3 regions of the Glaciimonas sp. CA11.2 genome follow, and region 2 is predicted to be linked to each of the others. Evidence: predicted binding sites of a transcription regulator. Region 2 holds the regulator's gene; each other region holds the start of a gene.

Region 1 (4,844 bases), 2.4 Mb from region 2:
TGCAGACGATCCGCCAGCTTGATCAGAATTACGCGGACATCCCGCGCCATCGCCAATAACATTTTGCGGAAATTTTCCGCTTGTGCTTCGATTTGGCTTTGAAATTCAATTTTATCGAGTTTGGAAAGACCATCGACCAGACTAGCCACCGGCGCGCCAAAGCGTTCGATCAACTCATCTTTTTTGACGTCCTGGTCTTCCATTACATCGTGCAGAAGTGCAGCCATGATCGCTTGCGCGTCAAGCTTCCAATCGGCGCAAATTTCGGCGACGGCAATTGGATGCGAAATGTAGGGTTCACCTGATTTACGCATCTGCCCCAGATGCATTTCATCTGAAAAGCGATACGCTTCCTTGACCTTCTTTAATTCGGAAGGGCTAAGGTATTCAGCGAGTTTGGTAGTCAGGTGGGTGATCGATGCAACGCCGATTTTGGACATTGGCTGATCAGTGGATGTTTCAGTTGGTGCAGTTTTGACAGCACGAGGCAATACAGCTCGTTTTACAGGAGCGGCTGATGGTAAGGTCGAATCTGGAGGAGTCAGGTTCATACTATTTATACACCAGCCGCAGTACGTGGACGATTAACCCGGCACTTTCTTAAGCATTTCGATACCAACTTTGCCAGCAGCGATTTCACGCAGGGCAATAACAGTTGGCTTGTCTTTCGCATCAACCTTAGGTGTGTGACCTTGTAAAAGCTGACGTGCGCGGTATGTTGCGGAAAGAGTCAATTGAAAACGGTTAGGGATGTGCTTGATGCAATCTTCAATGGTAATGCGGGCCATATGTTCTCCGAAAAAACAGGGTCATTGTCGCTCTTGCATCAACGCCGTTTTAGCGTCGTTGTCGTCAAGATTAACGTGGTGTCAACTTAGGTTGGCATGAATGCCAAGTTGCGCAAATAAGGATGCGTTACGAACTGCTTGTTGCGCGAAGCGACATCGTGTCGCTTTGACAATAGCAGTTAGTTCCGACAAAGCAGAAGCAAATTCTTGGTTGATAATAACATATTCGGACTCAGGCGCATGCGCGATTTCCCCGCCAGCGGCCAGAATTCTGCGGGTTATCACCTGTGGCTCGTCCTGTCCGCGTTTTTTGAGACGATCTTCCAACGCAGCGATGGACGGCGGCAAGATAAAAATACCAACAACGTGGGGAAATTGCTTTTTAACCTGTTGCGCGCCTTGCCAGTCGATTTCTAGCAAAACGTCCGTTCCGGCTTGCATTTGTTCGGCAATCGCCAGGCGGGAAGTGCCGTAATAGTTGCCATGCACTTCGGCCCATTCCAGAAACTCACCTTGCTTATGACGCGCTCGGAAGTCTTCCACTGAAGTGAAATGATATTCTCGTCCGTTTTTCTCTTTAGTGCGTGGCGGTCGGGTCGTATAAGAAATCGACAGCTTAATCGCGGGCTCTTGCGCCAGCAACGCATTTACCAGCGTCGATTTGCCCGCACCAGACGGGGCGACCACCATAAATAAGCTTCCAGACATTGGGTGTTCGTCGGGCATGGCAGCTACGTTCAGGTGTTCGTTCGGCGATAGAGGTAACAGTGGCGGCGTCATAGCGGTCAACTTATTCGTAAAAAAGGGTGGCTTGCCATTGTGCGCAGACGTGAGATCAAAGTGAGATCAAATAAGGCATCAACGCCTGAGTGCATGGCTTGCTGATAGAGCAGCATTGTATCAGTGCAGATGACGTGTTGCAGGGAGGATAGTGTGGAGTGCGCGTTATAAATGTGGCAAAAACGTAGTAAACCCGTGGATAGTGCGCAAATTTTTCTTTTGAGAAATGTAAAAGCATCTAGCCTGAATGGAATTGATTTTTTGTCCAAGACTTTCTTCCGACGAAAAGCTATGAATGTAATCGCTTGTCAATTTATGTGGCGAATCAGGCAATTACCATCTTTATGAATGAAAGCACGGGTCAAGTGACGGTTTTGGTCATGTAAAATGATGAAACAGACGAATTTTGTCGATACTTACGTAGTAAAAAACGCGCTTGTCCTTGGCCTTTACTAGGGCGGTTAGCAGAAAAGCAGAGCTGGCACGGTCCATGCTCTATCGTCTGTAGAAGTTCAACTGAATCTAGAGGGAGTTTACTACATGAATATGTCTATTCGTCGCTTGTCGACTAAAGCACAAAAAGGTTTCACGCTGATTGAGTTGATGATCGTTGTTGCGATTATCGGTATTTTGGCTGCGATTGCATTGCCAGCTTATCAAGATTACATCGTCCGTACACGGGTTACTGAAGGTTTGGCATTGGCCGAAAGTGCCAAGCTCGCCATTGCAACCGAAGGTGCAACATCCGCCGCTGATCTGGTGACCGCAAGGGCAACTTGGAATGCGCAAGCAGGTGCTACTGGTGCGAACAGCAAATACGTTAATTCGGTTCAGATTGCTGCAAATGGAGAGATCACGATTGTTTATAATGCTGCATCAGTGGGTGTGGGTGCGGCAGCGAATACGATTGTATTGGGACCATATGTCCGCACAGCCGCTGCCGGTGCTTCAGTCAAGCTGGCTGCAGCGCAAGCTGCGGGAACGACTGGCGCGCTTGACTGGGGTTGCGCATCTGCGACTCAAGCAACAGCAACAGCTCAAAACATGCTGACTGTTACTGCTGGGACATTGCTGGCTAAGTACGCTCCAGCTTCCTGCCGCTAACAGGCTTAGTTGTAACGTAAGTCAAAAAAAGATGCTTCGGCATCTTTTTTACATTTCAGAGCGTAATTTGATCAGTAGTCTACTTTCTTACTTATACGCATCGGCGATGCTCGGATATTGTTGCTCTCTTGGCTATTGGGATGACCAAATTCGGTATCGTAGTGCTATTAATTCTCCTGAGCGGTGATTATAGTTAGCAATTGTCAATTCAAGCGCGATTCAGCGGTGATGCCTAATCGGCAGCTATAATACTGCCCAATCGATGAGGATTTGGTTAAGGGGCTTGTTAATGCGCTTAGCCATCCAATCTCCCTCTGCATTTTTTGCTAGCACATACAACTACATAGACCCTATGCAATACGTTTCCACGCGCGGCCACGCTACGGCACAATCTTTTTCGCACATTTTGCTGGGCGGTCTTGCACCGGACGGTGGGCTATATTTGCCCGCAGAATATCCGCAGGTGAGCGCTGCCGAGCTCAATCATTGGCGCACATTGTCATACGCGGACCTCGCTTTTGAGGTGCTGCGGAAATTTGCGACTGATATTCCGGAAGCGGATTTGAAGGCGTTGACGCATAAAACCTATACCGGTGCGGTCTATCGCAACGGTCGTGCAGGTGAAAATGCTGAAGAAATCACGCCTTTGCGCGTGTTGGAAGAAACCGACGGCTGCAAACTTGTTCTGCAAGCGCTATCCAATGGACCGACGCTGGCGTTCAAGGATATGGCGATGCAGTTGCTGGGTAACCTGTTTGAATACACCTTGGCCAAGGACGATGCGGCGTTGAATATTTTTGGCGCGACGTCGGGTGATACGGGTAGCGCGGCTGAGTACGCAATGCGTGGCAAAAAGGGCATCCGCGTGTTTATGCTGTCACCACATAAAAAGATGAGCGCATTTCAGTCTGCGCAAATGTTTAGCCTGCAAGATCCGAATATTTTTAATATCGCAGTCGAAGGTGTATTCGATGATTGTCAGGATATGGTCAAAGCCGTGTCTAACGATCACGCGTTCAAAGCAGCGCAAAAAATCGGCACCGTTAATTCGATCAACTGGGCACGCGTCGTCGCGCAGGTGGTGTACTACTTCCGTGGTTATTTGAGCGCCACGACCAGCAACGACCAAAAAGTGTCATTCACCGTGCCTTCAGGTAATTTTGGTAATATCTGCGCCGGACATATTGCGCGCATGATGGGGTTGCCAATTGATAAGTTGGTGGCTGCGACCAATGAGAATGATGTGTTGGACGAGTTTTTCCGCACCGGTATTTACCGCGTTCGCAAATCAGCCGAAACGTACCACACCAGCAGCCCGAGCATGGATATCAGCAAAGCGTCGAATTTTGAACGTTTTGTGTATGATTTGCTGGGTCGCGATCATGCGCGTCTGAGTGCGTTGTTTCATAAAGTTGAGACGCAGGGTGGCTTTGATTTGTCGGGCAATCCCGGTAGTGATGGCGATGAGTTCCGTAAAATTGCCGAGTATGGTTTCCAGTCAGGCAAGTCGACGCATCAGGATCGTTTGGATACGATTCGAGATGTTGAGAAGCGGTATGGGATTACTATTGATACGCATACTGCGGATGGCGTGAAAGTCGCACGCGATTACATGACGCCGGGTGTGACGATGATTGTGTTGGAGACTGCGTTGCCAGCGAAATTTAATGAAACGATTCGTGAGGCTTTGGGGCGAGATGCAGAGCGGCCTGATGGGTTTGAGAATATTGAGGCGCTGCCGCAGCGGTTTGATGTGATGGCGGCGGATGTTGGGGTGGTTAAGGGGTATATTGCTGGGCATACGGGGTTGTAAATGAATGTTTGGTTTGGTTTGGTTTGGTTTGGTTTGGTTGAGTTTGGGCTTGGGTTTGGACGTCGTTACTTAATACGGTTACTGCTCCGTGGGGGCTTTGTCGGGGGTGGCCCGACAGCCAGTCACTTTTTCTTGCTTGGCTCGGCGCCCCCCGCCAAGAAAACGTAACCAAAAAGAAGGCGACCGCAACTGACGCTGCCCTGCGGGTTCCCAAGCATTTCAGCCGCCAGTCGGGTTGAAAGACCAACTCGCTACGCTCAAACATGTCTTCCAACAATTCCCGACTGACAGCTGAAATACTTGGCAGCGTCCATGACGGAGTACGTCAACGTCAAAAGCCGCAGCCTTGGTGGTAAACG
Region 2 (4,844 bases):
TACCGCCGCGATGGCATTTTCTTTGGCGGATTTGAGCAATCAGGATGCCAACTCAGGACTGAAGGCGGCGCTCAATAAAGGCGCGGACGTTGCAGTTGCCAAGCTGGGCGTCGAAAACGGATTTTTAAATAACGATAAAGTAAAAATCGGATTGCCAGGGATGCTAGAGAAAGCACGACCGCTGCTTAAAATGACAGGGAAGGGCCAACAACTGGATGATCTGGTCGTGTCGATGAATCATGCCGCAGAGTCTGCCGTGCCATTGGCGAAGCCGTTGCTCCTGAATGCGGTGAAATCCATGTCGGTCACGGATGCGAAGAATATTCTGAGTGGCGGCGACACATCGGTAACCGATTTTTTCAGAGAGAAAACTGCCACCCCGTTAGGAGAAAAATTTCTCCCGATAGTAAAGAAAATCACCGACCGTAACGGTGTATCCACACAATACAATTCGACGATGGGATTGGTCAGTAAAACGGGTCTTGTGCCAGGTCAGGCGGCGACTGTTGAAGGCTATGTCACGCAGCGCACCTTGGATGGCTTGTTTTACATGATAGGGGAAGAGGAAAAAGCGATTCGACGTGATCCGATCGGTGCTGGCAGTGCAATTATCGGAAAAGTTTTTGGCGCATTAAAGCAATAGGCTGCGGCATACCATCGTCATGGTATTTTTGATGTGGACCGAATTGGGAAAGTTACGGGTCTGGCGACTTTATGAAAACTCTTTTGAGAGTGACGTTATAAAGCTTCTTGCTTAGTTATTTGTTTTGGCCGCTGTTTGAGGTGTACCCGGTTGCGTTCGAGACATTCGAGACATTCGGCGATGCCTCCGAACACTGCTAAACGATGCAAAGTGTTACGAACATATTCGGGCAGGGCGTGTGTAAGTTATATAATTTTAAAATGACAAAGGGCGCATTAACTGCGCCCTTGCTCATTTGTCAGTATAGTATTTTTCAATTTATTTATTGAGCAATACTTACGTTGACCGCATTAGAGAACCCCGTCCATCACGTTGCTGCGATGGGCAAATCCTCAGGTAGATGCTTGATTGCCGAATGTTGATGATTCTGCAATTTGTCCTTATATTTAATCACTTGTCGATCGAGTTTGTCGATTAACAAATCGATGGCGGCGTAAAGGTCATGCGCAATGCTCTCGGCATGCAGGTCTTTGCCTTTAACGCGCAGATTAATTTCGGCTTTTTGACGCTTTTCTTTCTCTGTGATTTTGTCTACCGTCAGGATCACACTAATATCTATGACCTGATCGAAGTGGCGCTTGATACGCTCCAATTTGCTTAGCACGTGTTCGCGAATGGCGGGAGTTACGTCGAGGTGATGCCCACTAATTGTGAAATTCATACAGCGCTCCTATCAAGTGTGTCGTTGGCGGTTCGGACCGGGACGATTAATTCAGTGTTGAATCACCAATTTATTCATCAACCATAAATCAATCAGTCAGAACACAGCGACGTTTGTGCAAACAAGCAAACAGCTATAAAGATTTACGCAAATTGACCGGCGGAATTCGTAAAGCTTCGCGATATTTTGCGACGGTGCGACGGGCCACTACCATACCTTGTTCCGCGAGCATGTCGGCAATCTTGCTGTCAGAGAAAGGACTTTTAGAATCTTCCGCTCCTATCAGTTGTTTGATTAACGCCCGTATCGCCGTTGAGGAAGCCTCTCCACCTGCCTCTGTAGCAACATGGCTGCCAAAGAAATACTTTAATTCGAACATCCCGTGTGGGGTGAGCATGTATTTCTGAGTAGTTACACGTGAGATAGTACTCTCGTGTAATCCTAGTGTATCAGCTATTTCGCGCAACACAAGAGGTCGCATAGCAACCGCCCCATGTGAGAAAAAATTCCGTTGACGCTCAACAATTGCCTGCGCTACACGCAGTATGGTATCGAAGCGCTGACGCATATTTTTGATCAGCCACTTTGCCTCCTGTAGCTGCGAGTTAAGTGATCCCTCGCTCTTGCCCTGCTTGAGAATGTTGGCATAAAGAGCATTAACTCGAAGCCTTGGCATAACGTCATTGTTGAGCATTACCTGCCAACCATTTTTTGTTTTTCTGACAATTACATCTGGTACGACATAATCTGACGCACCGCCAGCAAAGGTCGCGCCGGGATGAGGATTACATTTTTTGATAATAATTTGTGCCTCGCGCAAATCTTCATCATCACACTCCAGCGCTTTTTTGATTTTATTAAAATCGCGCTGGGCAAATAAGGTCAGATAACCTTCAACGATTGTTAGTGCCAGTCGGCGTGTGACGAACGCTACTTTGGGAAATGCTTTGATTTGCAATGCGAGGCATTCTGACGCGTTGCGTGCTCCGACACCAGTTGGGTCGAAGCTTTGGACCATCTTCAAGGCCATCGACAATTCTTCGATCTCGATATCAAGTTGCTCTGGAAGACGTGCAAAAATATCGTCTAGTGATTCCTCCAGGTAGCCGTTTTCATCAAGCGCATCAATGATCAACTCGATCAATGCACGGTCGCGTTGCTGATCAACAGCTTCACGCATTTGTTTGAGCAAATGTTCGCGCAACGTCGATTCGCAGGCTTCTAATTGTGGTCGTGAATCCTCATCATCTGGGGCTTTGGAGGTTCGGGAAACGTCGTCAAAGCTCCATTCGCTGTCAGTATTGCCGTTCTCTTGATTGTTTTCGCCAGACTCAGGGGCTTCACCACCGCCCTCGGGCTCTGTAGGCGAGCTGCTTACTTCGCTGTCACCAGGTGGCGCATCCATTGTTGAGGCGCTGGTACTGATCGCCCCGTCGGCGAGTAATCGCACTGAATTATCCAAAGGATCGTCTAGACGTTCCAGTAACGGATTATCCGAAAGGATGTGTTCGAGTTCCTGATGTAACTCCAACGTAGACAACTGCAACAATCGAATCGATTGCTGCAGTTGCGGGGTTAGCGCCAGATGCTGCGAGGTACGGAGTTGAAGAGATTGTTTCATGGGCGCTAGGGAATCCGTTGAATCCGTTACATGCGGAAATGTTCACCCAGATAAACTCGTCGCACAGATTCATTGGCGATGATGTCGTCTGGACTGCCGCTGGCTAGCACGCTACCTTGGTTGATGATGTATGCCCGGTCACAAATGCCGAGCGTTTCGCGCACATTATGGTCGGTGATCAAGACACCGATGCCGCGCTCTTTAAGGAACCTGACGATACGTTGAATTTCGATAACGGCGATAGGATCAATACCGGCGAACGGCTCATCAAGAAGCACGAAGCGCGGATTAGTGGCTAAAGCGCGGGCGATTTCGACACGTCGTCGTTCACCACCGGATAAAGATAACGCCTGATTTTCTCGCAATTTCTCAATTTGCAATTCTTGCAGCAGCGAATCGAGTTTGTCCGAGATCTCATCTTTAGTCAGTGCGTTGCCGTTTGGCCGCTGCAACTCAAGTACCGCACGAATATTGTCTTCGACCGTTAGCTTGCGAAAAACAGAGGCCTCTTGCGGCAGATAAGACAGGCCAAGCACCGCGCGTTGATGAATCGGTAAACGCGAGATGTCAACGCCATCTAAATCAATTGTTCCACCATCCGATGGCACCAGACCGACGATCATATAGAAAGAAGTCGTTTTTCCAGCGCCGTTAGGACCAAGCAAGCCGACGACCTCGCCGTTATTTACTTTCAAAGAGACATCGCGGACTACTTGGCGCGCGCCATAACTTTTTTGCAGCCCTTTAACGATCAAGGTGCTTAAATTTGTAGAGGTCATCTTATTTACTCTTCGGCTGGATGACTGCTTTGATGCGGCCCGCGCCAGGTTGACTATTGCCGGAAACATTGTTACTGACCGAGTAGAACTCCACGCGACTATCGTAAGAGATGAATTCGCCGTTTACAACATCGGTGACTTTGGTCCCTTGCAGACGTCGCATTTGCGCTTTCGAAAATAATTTAACGATTTCAGTTTTATCGTCGTACTCAATTCGCTCAGCTTCACCTTCGATCCATAAGTCAGGACCGCCGTCGCGCTTTTGGCGAAACGTGGCTAAGCCACCGGGAGGTGCGTATAAGGTGGCAAATTGATAGCCTGATGGGTCCGTCGTGACGACGACTTTGTTGGCTTTCATGATCAGCGTGCCGCGGGTCAGTATCACCTTGCCGGTGAATATCTTTACTTGTTTTACGTCGTCCAGCGTGAACTGGTCTGCGTCTACGTTGGATGGTTTATCTGCGTCAGCTTTTTCAGCATGGGCACCTGAAATACAAGTCAGTTGCAGCGCGAGTAGGGTTAAAAATAGAATACGTTTCATAAAAATCCTGAAAGGGGATACTGGCACTAAAAGCAACAATGGCTTCAATAGGATTATCCGGTAATCATGTGAGTTATTTAGTCTGCCGCGGTGTTGCGCGATAGGTGCCACGGACATTGTTTAATAGGCGTAATTGCATAGTCGCATTATTGGCATACATACCAACACCGGTCATTTTCGACTGATCGATCGTGATTTCGACCGCTTTGTTGCTTGTCATAATGTCATCATCTGGCAATAGCTGAAGGTACTCGGACTGCAAATGAAGCTTTGACGACTTTGGCGTCGCTGAGCGGTCTGCGTTCACATTGCCGTACATATTCACTTTACTGTTGTTGTCTTCGATTTTGGCAGTATTGGAGCGCAAGGTCATCGGCGGTTGTTGTTTATCAAGGCTACGAATGACGGGAAGAATCACGTCAAATGAATCGTCGGCGGGATTGTGCGTCAGGCGTTGACCTGAGATGTTGTAGCGTGGCTGACCATTAAGTGCGAGTTGCACATAATTAAAATTTTCGACGTAATAATCAGGCGCAACA
Region 3 (4,844 bases), 800 kb from region 2:
GATCCTCTGCTGAAAATCCGCAAGTACAGACACTCACTGTCGCCCAAATCATCGCCCGCAATGGTGCCGCGCGCGGCGGCATTGACGCATGGCATGCGGTTACAGGTTTAAGTGAGGTCGGCCGGATGGAGCAGGTCCAGCTTAGCACCATCAATGGAATCCACAAACCGCGTTCGGGTGCCCATTCAACCATTGGCGGCGGGGCGCGCGACCGGAGTGTGCCCTTCACCCTGCATATGCAGCGCCCGCATAAGATGTATTTGGAAATTCAATACCATGGGTCGACAGCGATTCAGGTTTTCGATGGGATGCAAGGATGGACGGTGATGCCTACATCTAGCGGGGCTGTAGCGGTGAAATACGCACCGCAGACTGCGCACGCGGCGGCGACGCAACAGGATCTGGATGGTCCGCTGATGGATAGCGCGGCAAAAGGGACTAAAGTGCTCCTCGAAGGCCTCGAATTGGTGGACGGACGTAATAACTATCGCCTCGCCTTAACATTGCGCGACGGTCAGGTGCGGCATCTCTGGATTGATGCCGACACCTTTCTCGATACCAAAATTGACGGCACCCGGATGGTAGGGGGATCAGTTTGGCCGGTAGAGACCTATTTTTCCGGTTACAAGAAAGTACACGGGCTTCAGATCCCCCATGTGCTGGACACCGCGATCGGCGGGACGCGTACCACTGAGCGCATAGTGATTGACCATGTCATGCTCAATCCTGTATTGAGCGATGCCCTTTTTTCTGCGCCCGCTGTGACGTCTGGCCCTTAACCTAACGTGTCAGCTTTAGGCTTAGGTAGGAACATGGAAATGGAGATTGATTGTGGCGATTGTACGGTGCAAAGTGGATCCATTATTATTCCCCTTGGTTTTGCTTATTATGCTTGCTGTGAGTGCATGCAGCGCAGATAGCGGAAGCGAGGCCGCACCGGCCGGTACGGTCGGGCAAGCCCCGTCGAAAAGAACGGCGACGAGCAAAGCGACTTCACCATTCCTTACTCCGCCAAGACAACCAAAGGGAACTACAAATCCTAACGCATTGCCTGCGGTGCCAAACGCTGAATAGCGCTTTGCTGCCGCTGAAGAAATAAATGGCCGCGACTGACCAGGAATGCAGGATCGCGGTAACGACTATGATGCGCAATGTATGATGGAAAAAAAGCTACGTAACCGCGTCCGTATGTTGATAGTCGGAAATCTTATTATTCGCAATGAATACGGTTCACGAAGTAGGTTCCTAGGCTCGCAAGGAGACAATAATGTTAAAGCTGCAGCAAGTGATGATGACCATGCGCAGGATGTGTAGCGAGCTGGAGTTGTCGAAGTCACAGTTTGGTGAGCTAACTGAGCTGATCGGGATAGCCTCGCTGATTGTGGATAGCCAAAGCAAGATACTGAGCATCAACGAGATAGCGGCGGCAATGCTGGGATTTAAGGTAGAAGAACTACAGGATACCTTGCTGACGCATTTAGTAGAAAATGGTCAAGGGGGGCTTGATCAAGTACTGACCTTTCCGCTGAAGTCTGGCAAGCTCGAATCGTTTGAGATCCTTTTTAAAGGCCGTAGCGGTCGCAAAAGTACACTCACTATCGTGCCCCAGTCGATTGAACATTCTGATGGCATCACGCGTTCTATGTTGCTGGTGCTCACTGAAAAAAACAATCGCAACGCTTTACTGCAAACTTTGGATCGATCAGAACCAAAACTTCAACAATTTTCGAATCGTTTAATTGCAGCCCACGAACTCGAGCTGAAACGTGTCTCTTCCGAATTGCATGACGGCATTGGACAAGTGTTGGCAATGATAAAGTTTATGATCGAAGATGCCGCGCGACAGGTAAAAAGCGGAAAGCCGGACGAGGGCGCGAAAATTCTTGATGAGACGGTGGTACGGTTGCGAGAAGCAATGAATGAAGTCAGGCGTATCTCGATTGAATTGCGTCCTAGTAGCCTAGACGATTTGGGCCTGATTCCGACGATTCAATGGCATTGCCGCATTTACAAAAAAGCATATCACGACGTGCGCCTGAATCTTGATCTGGATGTGATTGAAGCGGAAGTCCCGGAAGTGCTGAAATTGGACATTTTCCGCATTATTCAGGAGGCATTAAATAATGTCGCCAAGCATGCACAGGCATCCGAGGTAACCGTCTCTCTGCACGTGGAGCACGCCAATATGCGTTTGATCATCCGTGATAACGGTAAAGGTTTTGATTCCAATCCACTCGATTTTTCCACTGCGAATCAGGGGGGATTGGGATTAAAAAGCATGCGTGAACGGGTAGAGTCGTCTGCTGGTAATTTTTGGATTCAATCGGGTCTGAATAGTGGAACCAGGGTAGAAGCGCGCTGGTCGTTGCAGGCGGTCGTATCCGGGATATTAGTATAACAAGCGATTATGTCTGGCGGGCTTTGCAGGCGCGGAACGGTGACTCAATACCCTGTTTGGCCACCCGTTGCCCCGATACGCATAACATCAAAATGCAGCGGTGCTTCTGGCTGCCGACGCAATCGAGGAAGTGAGTTACCTCCTCGATTGAGATTCACCGGCAGCTCGCGTGGATTCTTCTGCAGCGGTATTTCTTTCACTGTCCGCTGCCCGCTGTCCACTCTCGCTTAAGCGGGACTTTGTATATTCTATAGTGTTGGCACTGACGCGATTTTGACCCAGGCTGCCGACCTTCACTGACCCATCTTCAACCATCAAAATCCAGCAGTGGGGAAACTATTTTCCATGCGAGCAGCTGCGGCAATGAATTCCGGCAGCCTGGTTCAAAATCGCGTTAGCGCGAACAGACGGAATAACAATCACATATTAATACGCGTAGTGTAACTATTTTTTTGAGGTACTACGCTTATCGATCCGGAATGGAGGCTAGCCCTTAATTGACTACACTGCTGCAAAAATGCAACGACAATTGCGCTGCGCCATCGACCGAATTACAGCGATGATACATTCTCAGCAATTTTGCTTACAGGATGAGATTTCTCGCCCATTTTTTGCGCTACGAGTGCCAGTGCCGGGGAGGTCGCCGCCGGCTACCGACACCGATATCAGTTGTCAGCAAATTTTACATATTACGAGGCGTAAAAATTATATTTTTTTAAGTCATTGATATTAAAGAAGTTTTTTTTGGGCATGATTGTTGCTTATTTAGAATTATTCTTTAATCATTCCTTGGGAAAAAAATGAAAATTCTTAATTCTTGGTCTTCCGCTGCTGCTGTAGCATTTTCGGCCGTAGGTCTACTGGCTGCACTTGCAAATGCAAATGCAAATGTGATCGATTTCGCAGGTCTTGGAAGCACATTTGGGACGGTTAAAACGTATACGCAGGATGGGATGACTTTTACCGATTCTCTCGGATTTGTTGGACCGAATATTGTTCAAAATAATTTTGCTGGTCCATATGGTTATCCGTCAACGCTTACCGTCAAGAACACCGCTGGCTCCGGCTTTAATAGCTTTGACTTCACGTCGGAACAATTTTCAATGTTCAACAACGCTGATCCTGCGTCAGTCGTGACCTTTCTCGGCACAAAGATTGACGGCTCTACCATCAGCAAGAGTTTCACAGTGCCAGGCTATAGTGTTGGTATCGAAACATTTTCCTTAACGGGCTTCACGAACCTGACACGCCTTGACGAATCGCTTGGTTTTGTGACTTTTCAAAATTTCACGTTCACGCCAGGTAATGCCACAGCCAATGTACCTGAACCGGGATCTATTGCATTGCTGGCTTTGGGAATTTTTGGTTTCGCAGTGGCACGTCGCAAATCAGGCATTAACAACGCATAAACGTTTTTTACGTTCAGTCCGAGCCTGCCCGGAGCAGGCTTTTTGCATCGGAACCTGGAGCATCAACGATAGCGGCCAGATTGTCGGGCACACCGTCAAAATCCAGCAGCCACGCAAAAAGTCTTCCTGATGTCATGTCCGAAACCGTGATGCAAGGTTATTGGTAAAGCACGTTATTTTGACTAGTTGCAGCCAAGCGCATTAACTCGCAATCGAATCTTTATAGTGGTTGCGGTCTGGATAAGCGGTACGGGTCACATTAAATATAAGGGTTTTTTTATCTGTATTCTGGTAAAGACTGTGTACATTCGTTGATACTATTCCGAGGTTTGGTTTTAATATAATGCCTTGCCCTGCCGTTTTGCTATGACGAAACAACGCATGCACTAACGCATCAGCCCACCCGCCCAAACTTTCGAGCAATGACCTTCCCGCCTGCCACAGTCTCAGGAGAATCCACATACTTCTGCATCATCACCTTGCGCTTATCAAGAAACATTGCACGGTCATAGGCCTCGCCGTAGGTATCTCCTGAAGCATGTGATAGCTGACGGTCAACGGCCTCGTGACGATAGCCCAAGCGCCCCTTAATCACGCCCATGGCAAGCAATCTGAAGCCGTGTCCGGTCATTGCGCCGCTGTATCCCATGCGCTTGATAGCTGCCAATATACCGAAATTAGTTGCACGCTTCTGAGGATCGCGCAGGTTGTAAAAGAGATACTTGTTATTGCCTGTGTATTGGTGGAGTTCTCTTAATAAAATACAACCTTGAATTGGCAAAAAATACGTGATCGTCTACTTTGCGTGGGCTCAGCTTCTTTTTTTCCATCGTTATGCGTTGCCACGGAATTAGCCAATCTTCCTTTTCGAGGTCGATTTCTTTCCATTCCGTTATCGTCAATTCGCTGGTGCGCACGAAGATCAACATCATTGGCCGGAACATAATTCTGGTCGGTGGGTACATTCGGCCGTCGATCTGCTCGTATGCACGGATAAACTCGGGTAGACCGTCCGCCGTGATGGCTGGTGACCTTTT

The links. Region 2 encodes sigma-54, which starts transcription at its own class of promoters, with help from an activator protein. Its sites were predicted from a motif close to TGGCANGNAANCTGCTTT; they were not measured.
Region 1: RGU75_RS16460 (pilin) is a predicted target of sigma-54. The motif match lies at 2,048-2,065, and genes of this name have one in related genera.
Region 3: RGU75_RS02375 (PEP-CTERM sorting domain-containing protein) is a predicted target of sigma-54. The motif match lies at 3,145-3,162, and genes of this name have one in related genera.

The regions. Positions count from the first base shown of each region.
Region 1 covers NZ_JAVIWL010000001.1:3,797,996-3,802,839, forward strand. The annotation lists gene RGU75_RS16445 (bifunctional (p)ppGpp synthetase/guanosine-3',5'-bis(diphosphate) 3'-pyrophosphohydrolase) at 1-551, opposite strand, end outside; gene rpoZ (DNA-directed RNA polymerase subunit omega) at 585-788, opposite strand; gene gmk (guanylate kinase) at 870-1,514, opposite strand; gene RGU75_RS16460 (pilin) at 2,115-2,672, shown strand; gene thrC (threonine synthase) at 3,025-4,485, shown strand; gene RGU75_RS16470 (hypothetical protein) at 4,705-4,844, opposite strand, start outside.
Region 2 covers NZ_JAVIWL010000001.1:1,355,656-1,360,499, reverse strand. The annotation lists gene RGU75_RS05780 (DUF4197 domain-containing protein) at 1-643, shown strand, start outside; gene hpf (ribosome hibernation-promoting factor, HPF/YfiA family) at 1,011-1,364, opposite strand; gene RGU75_RS05770 (RNA polymerase factor sigma-54) at 1,498-2,985, opposite strand; gene lptB (LPS export ABC transporter ATP-binding protein) at 3,012-3,764, opposite strand; gene lptA (lipopolysaccharide transport periplasmic protein LptA) at 3,766-4,305, opposite strand; gene lptC (LPS export ABC transporter periplasmic protein LptC) at 4,379-4,844, opposite strand, start outside.
Region 3 covers NZ_JAVIWL010000001.1:559,560-564,403, reverse strand. The annotation lists gene RGU75_RS02385 (outer membrane lipoprotein-sorting protein) at 1-779, shown strand, start outside; gene RGU75_RS02380 (ATP-binding protein) at 1,268-2,398, shown strand; gene RGU75_RS02375 (PEP-CTERM sorting domain-containing protein) at 3,199-3,807, shown strand; gene RGU75_RS02370 (hypothetical protein) at 3,821-3,943, opposite strand; gene RGU75_RS02365 (hypothetical protein) at 4,202-4,588, opposite strand.